One region of the Kitasatospora sp. NPDC051853 genome, then DNA from elsewhere that is predicted to be linked to it. Evidence: predicted binding sites of a transcription regulator. Region 1 holds the regulator's gene; each other region holds the start of a gene.

The links. Region 1 encodes HrcA, which represses chaperone genes, less so after heat shock. Its sites were predicted from a motif close to TTNGCACTCNGNNNNNCNGAGTGCNAA; they were not measured.
Region 2: a site for HrcA is predicted at 1,421-1,447, ahead of groES (co-chaperone GroES). Genes of this name have one in related genera too.
Region 3: a site for HrcA is predicted at 2,236-2,262, ahead of groL (chaperonin GroEL). Genes of this name have one in related genera too.

The regions. Positions count from the first base shown of each region.
Region 1 is NZ_JBITBY010000002.1:808,439-811,693, forward strand. It holds gene ACIA8O_RS08365 (16S rRNA (uracil(1498)-N(3))-methyltransferase) at 1-60, opposite strand, end outside; gene dnaJ (molecular chaperone DnaJ) at 86-1,228, opposite strand; gene hrcA (heat-inducible transcriptional repressor HrcA) at 1,312-2,343, opposite strand; gene htpX (zinc metalloprotease HtpX) at 2,549-3,255, shown strand, end outside.
Region 2 is NZ_JBITBY010000010.1:210,765-214,019, reverse strand. It holds gene ACIA8O_RS28005 (methyltransferase domain-containing protein) at 1-1,090, opposite strand, end outside; gene groES (co-chaperone GroES) at 1,591-1,896, shown strand; gene groL (chaperonin GroEL) at 1,993-3,255, shown strand, end outside.
Region 3 is NZ_JBITBY010000008.1:90,624-93,878, reverse strand. It holds gene ACIA8O_RS23130 (hypothetical protein) at 1-272, opposite strand, end outside; gene groL (chaperonin GroEL) at 457-2,079, opposite strand; gene ACIA8O_RS23120 (cold-shock protein) at 2,393-2,596, opposite strand; gene ACIA8O_RS23115 (MoaD/ThiS family protein) at 3,131-3,255, opposite strand, start outside.

The DNA of each region.
Region 1 (3,255 bases):
CGAGCCGGGGGCGGCCCCGGCGAGCAGTGCGGACTCCACGACGAACACGGGGGCGGTCATGCGGTGCTACTCCTTCGGGCCGCCGTCAGCGGCCGTTGAACGCGTCCTTCAGGCGGGAGAACAGGCCCTGCTGGCCCGGTGCGAACTGGCCCGACGGCCGCTCCTCGCCGCGCAGCACGGCGAGCCGCCGCAGCAGCTCCTCCTGCTCCGGGTCGAGCTTGGTCGGCGTCTGCACCTCGACGTGCACTATCAAGTCGCCACGGCCGCCGCCGCGCAGGTGGGTGACGCCCCGTCCGTGCAGCGGGATCGACTGGCCGGACTGGGTGCCGGGCCGGATGTCGACCTCCTCCAGGCCGTCCAGGGTCTGCAGCGGCACCTGGGTGCCGAGCGCGGCGGCCGTCATCGGGATGGTGACGGTGCAGTGCAGGTCGTCCCCGCGCCGCTGGAAGGTCGGGTGGCTGGTCTCGGCGATCTCGACGTAGAGGTCACCGGCGGGGCCGCCGCCGGGGCCGACCTCGCCCTCGCCGGCCAGCTGGATCCGGGTGCCGTTGTCCACACCGGCCGGGATCTTGACCGTCAGGGTGCGGCGGGCGCGGACCCGGCCGTCGCCGGCGCACTCGGGGCACGGGGTCGGCACCACGGTGCCGAAGCCCTGGCACTGCGGGCAGGGGCGGGAGGTCATGACCTGGCCCAGGAAGGACCGGGTGACCTGGGAGACCTCGCCCTTGCCGCGGCACATGTCACAGGTCTGCGCCGAGGTGCCGGGGGCCGCGCCCTCGCCGTTGCAGGTGGTGCAGGTGACGGCGGTGTCGACCTGGAGTTCCTTGGTGGTGCCGAAGGCGGCCTCCTCCAGGGTGATCTCCAGCCGGATCATCGCGTCCTGGCCGCGCCGGGTGCGCGAGCGCGGGCCGCGCTGGCCCGAGGCCGCGCCGAAGAACGCGTCCATGATGTCGGAGAAGCCGAAGCCCGCCGCGCCCGCGCCGAAGCCGCCGGCCCCGCCGCCGCCGTTGGGCGAGAGCGGGTCGCCGCCGAGGTCGTAGACCTGGCGCTTGGCCGGGTCGGAGAGCACCTCGTAGGCGGCGTTGATCTCCTTGAACCGCTCCTGGGTCTTGGGGTCCGGGTTGACGTCCGGGTGCAGTTCGCGGGCGAGGCGCCGGAACGCCTTCTTGATCTCGTCCTGCCCCGCATCCCGTCGGACGCCGAGTACCGCGTAGTAGTCCGTGGCCACCAAATGCTCCGCTTGTTCCGCCTCTAGAAGTGCTGCGACTGGTCCTGAACAGTGCTGTTCTTCGAGCTGTTCCTACGACTCGCCTACGACTCGGCCAGGATCTGGCCCACGTACCTCGCCACCGCTCGCACCGCCCCCATTGTGCCCGGGTAGTCCATCCGGGTCGGTCCGATCACGCCCAGCTTCGCGACACTCTGATCGCCCGAACCGTAACCGACCGAGACCACCGAGGTGGAATTGAGGCCCTCGTACGCGTTCTCGTGGCCGATCCGGACCGTCATCCCCGCGTCCGCCGTCTCACCCAGGAGACGGAGCAGGACGACCTGCTCCTCCAGGGCCTCCAGCACCGGCTGGATGGTGAGCGGGAAGTCGTGGCCGAAGCGGGTCAGGTTGGCCGTGCCGGCCAGCATGATCCGCTCCTCGTTCTGCTCCGCCAGGGTCTCGAACAGGGTGGCCAGCACGGTGGAGACCGTCGGCCGGTCGGCGGGCTCGAAGGTGGACGGGAGGTCCTCCAGCAGGCCCGGGACCTCCGGCAGCGGGCGGCCCACGGCCTGGGCGTTCAGCCGCGAGCGCAGGTCCGCCAGGACCGTCTCGCCGACCGCGCCCGGGCAGTCCACCATCCGCTGCTCGACCCGGCCGGTGTTGGTGATCAGGACCAGCATCACCTTGGCCGGGGCCAGTGCCACCAGCTCGACGTGACGGACCGTCGAACGGCTCAGCGAGGGGTACTGGACCACCGCGACCTGCCTGGTCAGCTGCGCCAGCAGCCGGACCGTGCGGGCCACCGTGTCGTCCAGGTCCACCGCGCCGTCCAGGAAGTGCCGGATGGCCCGGCGCTCCGGGGAGCTCATCGGCTTGATCTCGGCCAGCCGGTCCACGAACAGCCGGTACCCCTTGTCGGTGGGGATCCGGCCGGCGCTGGTGTGCGGCTGGTGGATGTAGCCGTCCTCCTCCAGGGCCGCCATGTCGTTGCGCACGGTGGCCGGGGAGACGCCAAGGTTGTGCCGCTCGACCAAGGCCTTGGAGCCGACCGGCTCCTCCGTCCCGACGTAGTCCTGGACGATGGCGCGCAGCACCGCGAGCTTGCGGTCGTCCAACGGCCGCTCGCCGTACATGGCACCCACCTCCCTCTCGGCCAGGCCTGCTGGCACTCAGACGGTCAGAGTGCCAGGGCAGTACCAGCCAGTGTAAGGCCCACGGGTGACGGCAGGAACGGGGCGCTCAGGTGATCCTCGTTGCTCCGTCAGTTGGGCCTCACCCCGGGGGCCGTCCCGGAGTGGCAGCATCGAAAGCGGATGTACCGGGACAAAAGGAGCAGACATGTCATCAGCACGGCACACCCGCTTCGCCCCGGACCGCGGTCTGACGGGCCGGATGGTCGCCACCATGTTCGTCATCGGGCTGCTGTACGTGGGCTTCACCGGAGTGCTGATCGTGCTGCTGCGCGGGGCCTGGCCGCTGGTGGTGCTGATCTCCGGCGGGCTCTTCGTGGCGCAGTTCTGGTTCAGCGACCGGATCACCCAGCGCGCCATGGGCGCCCGCGAGGTCACCCCCGAGGAGTACCCGCAGCTGCACGGCGCCGTCGACCGGCTCTGCGCCCTGGCCGACATGCCCAAACCCCGGGTGGCGGTCACCGACACCGACATGCCCAACGCCTTCGCCACCGGCCGCAACCCGCAGAACGCGGTGGTCTGCGTCACCACCGGCCTGATGCGGCGGCTGGAGCCCGAGGAGCTGGAGGGCGTGCTCGCCCACGAGCTCTCGCACGTCGCCCACCGGGACGTCGCCGTGATGACCGTCGCCGGCTTCCTCGGCGTGCTGGCCGGGGTGATCACCCGGATCGCGCTCTACGGCGGCTTCCTGAACGGGCGCGGCAGCCGGGACGGCAACGCGGCCGTCGCGATGATCGTCGTCCCGCTGGTCAGCATGGTCGTCTACGCGGCCAGCTTCCTGCTCACCCGGATGCTCTCCCGCTACCGCGAACTGGCCGCCGACCGCGCCGCCGCCCAACTCACCGGCCGGCCCAG
Region 2 (3,255 bases), on a different contig from region 1:
TCGGCCTGAGCTGCTTGCGCAGCTCCTCCGGGGTGACGGCGAGACCGCGCTTCTTGATGACCACGGTGCCGACCTGACGCTCCTTCAGCAGGGCCTTGAGCTTCTTCACGTTGTAGGGCAGCACGTCGCTGAGCTCGTAGGCGTGGGCGTACGGGGTGGCCACCAGACGGTCCGAGGTGAGGTAGGCGATCTTGGGGTCGATCAGCCGTCCCTCGACCTGCTCGGCCACCTCGGCCACCTGGTGGGCCCGGATCACCGCACCGTCCGGCTCGTAGAGGTACCGGCCGACCGGGCCCGCCGCCGGGTCCGGGAGGTGACCGCCCGTCAGGGAGTGCGGGCCGGGGAGGAGGGTGGCCCGGTGCGGGGCGGTGGCACCGGTGCCGAACCAGAGGACGGCCTCCTTGACCTCGCCGTGGTCCGAGACCCACTCCGCCTCGGCGCCGTCGGGCACCAGCTCGTGCGGGATGCCCGGGGCCACCTTGAGGGCGCCGTACGGGGTGCGGCGGGCCGCCTCGACCGCCCAGGAGAGCGGCGGCGAGTACGCCTCCGGATCGAACACCCGGCCCCGGGCCGTCCGGCGGGCCGGATCGGTGAAGACCGCGTCGTAGCCGGTGACGTCCACCTCGGTGACGTCGGCCTCGCGGACCTCGATCAGGTCCGTCAGGCCCAGGGCGGCGGCGTTGGCGGTGGCGACGGCGCAGGTCAGCGGGTCGCGGTCGACGGCGAGGACGTGCACGCCAGCCCGGGCGAGGGCGATCGCGTCGCCGCCGATGCCGCAGCAGAGGTCCGCGAGGCGGCGGACGCCGAGGGCCGCGAAGCGGCCCGCGCGCCACTCGGCGACGCTGCGGCGGGTGGCCTGTTCGACTCCGTTGGGGGTGAAGTACATGGCGTCCGCGTCGGGGCCGAACTTCGCGCGGGCGCGCTGGCGCAGGGCCGCCTGCGCGAGCGCCGCGGTCACCAGCTCCGCCGGGTGCTCCTTGCGCAGCCGGGTCGCCAGCGCCAGCTCCTCGCCGGGCTTGAACTCCCGCAACTCGGCCAGCAGGGCCTGGCCCTGATCGGTCAACAGGGCCTTGAACGCGTCGATCTCCACGGGGACATTCTCGCCGCTCCGACCGGGTGGGCACGCGCGTGGCGGCGGTGCGGGGTTGGTGGTCACCCCGGGGGCGCGAGGCTCTGCCTGATGTGCGGCTCCGCCGCGTGGGCGCGCGGCGGGAGGAGCGCGCCGGGTGCCGGGTGCGGCGCTTCACTTGCAGGTGGCTGCCCGTTGCCGGCGATCAGGTGTATGTCTTCCGCCTCGCGCAGTTCCTCGCGCCCCCGGGGTGGCCGACTTTCGCTTCGCGCCCACGCGGCGGAGCCGCACATCAGCAGAGCCCCGCGCCCCTGAAGGCCCCTGCGGGGCCGCGGGGCGCCACGCGCGGCGTTGGCACTCTGGTTGACTGAGTGCTAACCGGCGCCTATGGTCGTTCCTGGCACTCCCCACCGGGTGAGTGCTAACGCGATGGAGCGTGTCCGACCCCCGCGACGGCGGGCGCGTGCACATTGCCACCTACCTGTAGAACAACCCCGTAATCTCCGAAGGGGAGCTCGGACGTGACCGCCAGCAGCAAGGTTGCCATCAAGCCGCTCGAGGACCGCATCGTGGTCCAGCCGCTCGACGCCGAGACCACCACGGCCTCCGGCCTGGTTATCCCGGACACCGCCAAGGAGAAGCCCCAGGAGGGCGTCGTCCTGGCCGTCGGCCCGGGTCGCTTCGAGGATGGCCAGCGCCTTCCCCTCGACGTCGCGGTCGGCGACATCGTCCTGTACTCGAAGTACGGCGGCACCGAGGTGAAGTACCAGGGCGAGGAGTACCTCGTTCTCTCGGCCCGCGACGTTCTCGCCATCATCGAGAAGTAAGTCGTTCCAGCCCGCCCCGGTCACGTGTCGTCAGACAGCGGCCGGGGCGCGGTTGTTGGCTCCCGCAGTCAGTAGATCCCCAGAGGAAACGGAACCATGGCGAAGATCTTGCAGTTCGACGAGGACGCCCGCCGCTCGCTCGAGCGCGGTGTCAACAAGCTGGCCGACACGGTGAAGGTGACCATCGGCCCCAAGGGCCGCAACGTCGTCATCGACAAGAAGTTCGGCGCGCCGACCATCACCAACGACGGTGTCACCATCGCCCGTGAGGTCGAGCTGGACGACCCGTACGAGAACCTCGGCGCCCAGCTGGTCAAGGAGGTGGCCACCAAGACCAACGACGTCGCGGGTGACGGCACCACCACCGCCACCGTCCTGGCCCAGGCCCTGGTCAACGAGGGTCTGCGCAACGTCGCCGCCGGTGCCGGCCCGGCCGCCCTGAAGAAGGGCATCGACAAGGCCGTCGCCGCCGTCTCCGAGCACCTGCTCTCCATCGCCCGCGAGATCGAGGGCAAGGAGGACGTGGCCGCCGTCGCGTCCCTGTCCGCCCAGGACCAGCAGGTCGGCGACCTGATCGCCGAGGCGATCGACAAGGTCGGCAAGGACGGCGTCATCACCGTCGAGGAGTCGAACACCTTCGGCGTGGAGCTGGACTTCACCGAGGGCATGCAGTTCGACAAGGGCTACCTGTCGCCGTACTTCGTCACCGACGCGGAGCGTCAGGAGGCGGTCCTCGAGGACCCGTACATCCTGATCAACCAGGGCAAGATCTCCTCCATCCAGGAGCTGCTCCCGCTGCTGGAGAAGATCCTGCAGGGCGGCGCCTCCAAGCCGCTGCTGATCATCGCCGAGGACGTGGACGGCGAGGCGCTCTCCACCTTGGTCGTCAACAAGATCCGCGGCACCTTCAACGCCGTCGCGGTGAAGGCCCCCGGCTTCGGCGACCGCCGCAAGGCGATCCTCGGTGACCTGGCCACCCTGACCGGTGCCACCGTCATCTCCGAGGAGGTCGGCCTCAAGCTCGACCAGGCCGGTCTGGACGTGCTGGGCACCGCCCGCCGCGTCACCATCACCAAGGACGACACCACGGTCGTCGACGGCGCCGGTGACACCGAGGCCGTCGCGGGCCGCGTCGCCCAGATCAAGGCCGAGATCGCCAACACCGACTCGGACTGGGACCGCGAGAAGCTGCAGGAGCGCCTGGCCAAGCTGGCCGGTGGCGTCTGCGTGATCAAGGTCGGCGCCGCCACCGAGGTCGAGCTCAAGGAGCGCAAGCACCGTCTGGAGGACGCCATCTCCGCGACCCGCGCCGCGGTCGAGGAGGGCATCGTCGCCGGTGGTGGCGCCTCGCTGGTGCAC
Region 3 (3,255 bases), on a different contig from region 1:
GACAGCGCGTGCGGATCCCCGTCGGCCGCGCACGACCGGCAGACCGGCCACCGCCCGTACCCCTCCAGCAGCGCGTCCTGCACGTCCTGCGCCACCAGCCCGGCCACGTAGTCGACCCCGTCCGGCCACTGCTCCACCCACCACCGCCGCTTGGTGAGCACCTCCTCCACCAGCGACACCACCTGCGGGTCGGCCACGTCACGCGCCGTCAGATCGGCCAGGATCAGCGCCCGCGCGGCGTGCAGCGCGCCTTCGATGCCATCAGAACTCATCCCCCCATTGTCCCCTCCCCCACCCGCCTCAGGAACCGGACCGGGCGACTGACCGGGCGGCTCTCCGCCGGGTCCGTCCGTCCGGGGCCGCGGTCCACGTGGCGGTGGAACGCCGCAGGGCGGCCTCCCCGGTGAGGGGAGACCGCCCTGACGGACGTTCCGGAACTACCGATCCTCGGGAGGATCAGAAGTCCATGTCACCGCCCGGCATGCCGCCGCCGGCGGCCGCGGCGGCCTTCTCCGGCTTGTCGGCGATGACGGCCTCGGTGGTGAGGAAGAGCGCCGCGATGGAGGCGGCGTTCTGCAGCGCGGAGCGGGTGACCTTGGCCGGGTCGATGATGCCGGCGGCGATCAGGTCGACGTACTCGTTGGTCGCGGCGTTGAGGCCCCAACCGGACTCGAGGTTGCGGACCTTCTCCACGACGACGCCACCCTCGAGGCCGGCGTTGGTGGCGATCTGCTTGATCGGGGCCTCGAGCGCGACGCGCACGATGTTGGCACCGGTGGCCTCGTCGCCGGTCAGCTCCAGCTTGTCGAAGGCGACACCGGCCTGCAGCAGCGCGACGCCACCACCGGCGACGATGCCCTCCTCGACGGCGGCCTTCGCGTTGCGGACGGCGTCCTCGATGCGGTGCTTGCGCTCCTTGAGCTCGACCTCGGTCGCGGCACCGGCCTTGATGACGGCGACGCCACCGGCGAGCTTGGCCAGGCGCTCCTGGAGCTTCTCGCGGTCGTAGTCCGAGTCGGAGTTCTCGATCTCGGCGCGGATCTGGTTCACGCGGCCGGCGACCTGGTCGCTGTCGCCGCCACCGTCGACGATGGTGGTCTCGTCCTTGGTGATGACCACCTTGCGGGCGGTGCCCAGCAGGTCGAGACCGGCGTTCTCCAGCTTGAGGCCGACCTCCTCGGAGATGACGGTGCCACCAGTGAGGATGGCGATGTCGCCGAGCATGGCCTTGCGGCGGTCACCGAAGCCCGGGGCCTTGACGGCAACGGACTTGAAGGTGCCACGGATCTTGTTCACGACCAGGGTCGACAGGGCCTCGCCCTCGACGTCCTCGGCGATGATGACGAGCGGCTTGCCGCTCTGCATGACCTTCTCCAGCAGCGGGAGCAGGTCCTTGACCGAGCCGATCTTGGAGTTGGCGATCAGGATGTACGGGTCCTCGAAGGAGGACTCCATCCGCTCCAGGTCGGTGGCGAAGTAGGCGGAGATGTAGCCCTTGTCGAAGCGCATGCCCTCGGTGAGCTCGAGCTCCAGACCGAAGGTGTTGCTCTCCTCGACGGTGATGACGCCTTCCTTGCCGACCTTGTCCATGGCCTCGGCGATGAGCTCGCCGATCTGGGTGTCGGCGGCCGAGATGGAGGCGGTGGAGGCGATCTGCTCCTTGGTCTCCACGTCCTTGGCCTGGGCCAGCAGCTGGTCGGAGACGGCGGCGACGGCCTTCTCGATGCCGCGCTTCAGGGCCATCGGGTTGGCGCCGGCAGCGACGTTGCGCAGACCCTCGCGGACGAGCGCCTGGGCGAGCACGGTGGCGGTGGTGGTGCCGTCACCCGCGACGTCGTCGGTCTTCTTGGCGACCTCCTTGACGAGCTCCGCGCCGATCTTCTCGTACGGGTCCTCGAGCTCGATCTCCTTGGCGATGGAGACACCGTCGTTGGTGATCGTGGGGGCGCCCCACTTCTTCTCAAGGACGACGTTGCGGCCCTTGGGGCCCAGCGTCACCTTGACGGCGTCGGCAAGCTGGTTCATGCCGCGCTCGAGTCCGCGGCGAGCTTCCTCGTCAAAAGCGATGATCTTGGCCATCGGAAGTGGTCCTCCAGGACACGTCGACTGCGCCGGACCGGAGGGCGCCCGCGACGGACGGCCCTGGTGTGCGGGGGTCTTGTCCCCTACCGCTCCCGGGGGCCTCACCGACCCGGTCCGTTGTCACTCTCATGCTGTGAGTGCTAACGCCAATGATTAGCACTCTCGGGTATCGAGTGCAAGCCCAATCGTGATACGCGCACCCGCGCCGGAGACGACGACAGGCCCGTACGACGTGGTGTCGTACGGGCCTGCCGGCGAAGCGTGGAGACTGCCAGCCCGAAGCCGAGCCGAGGTCCGCAGGTGCGGAAGGTCAGACCGCCGCGCGGACCATGTCCGCCTGCGGGCCCTTCTGCCCCTGGGAGATCTCGAACTCGACCCGCTGGCCCTCCTCGAGGGTGCGGTAGCCGTCCATCTGGATCGCGCTGTAGTGGACGAACACGTCCGCACCACCGTCGACCGCGATGAAGCCGTAGCCCTTCTCCGCGTTGAACCACTTGACGGTGCCCTGAGCCATTCCGAACTCCCCTTGTGCTGTGCTGGCCCTTCGCGGGTCCACAGGATGCGGACCCAGGTCTGTACCGGCACACGCCCGAGGGAACCCCCCCTGGGCGTAGCCGCGGTCAACACTCGAACGCGTCGACCGCCGCTGAATGTATCCGGACAGACGCCCTCTGCAACAGGGTCAACTTCGCCGAATTCGCCGTGTGACGAAAGGGATGTGACGGGAGGAATGCCTCAGGGAGTGGCTATTCGCTCCGGGCATAGCGGACCTAACGGGATAAAACTCCGTCAGATTCCTGACGCTGGCCTGTCAGTTCCCGTCTCAGCGCGACCGCCCCACGTCTCAACGGACGGACGGGCCCTGCGTGCACGACCCAGCCGTACCGCCGGGCCGGATTCGAAACATCCGATCCGAATCCGCACTCTACCGTCTGCCACCTGACGGAATTTCACCGCGGCGCGCGGCGGGCCGCCACCGAATGACCGGAATCATTCGTTCCGGTCGCGGTGGCGGCCCGTCGATTGCGCCCGTCGGCCGTCTGCCGGTTCAGCAGCCCCCGGCCACGGCCGGAATGATCGAGATGCTGGTGCCGTCCTTGATCTCGGTCTCCAGGCCCTCGGCGAAGCGCACGTCGTCGTCGTTCACGTAGACGTTCACGAAGCGGCGCAGCT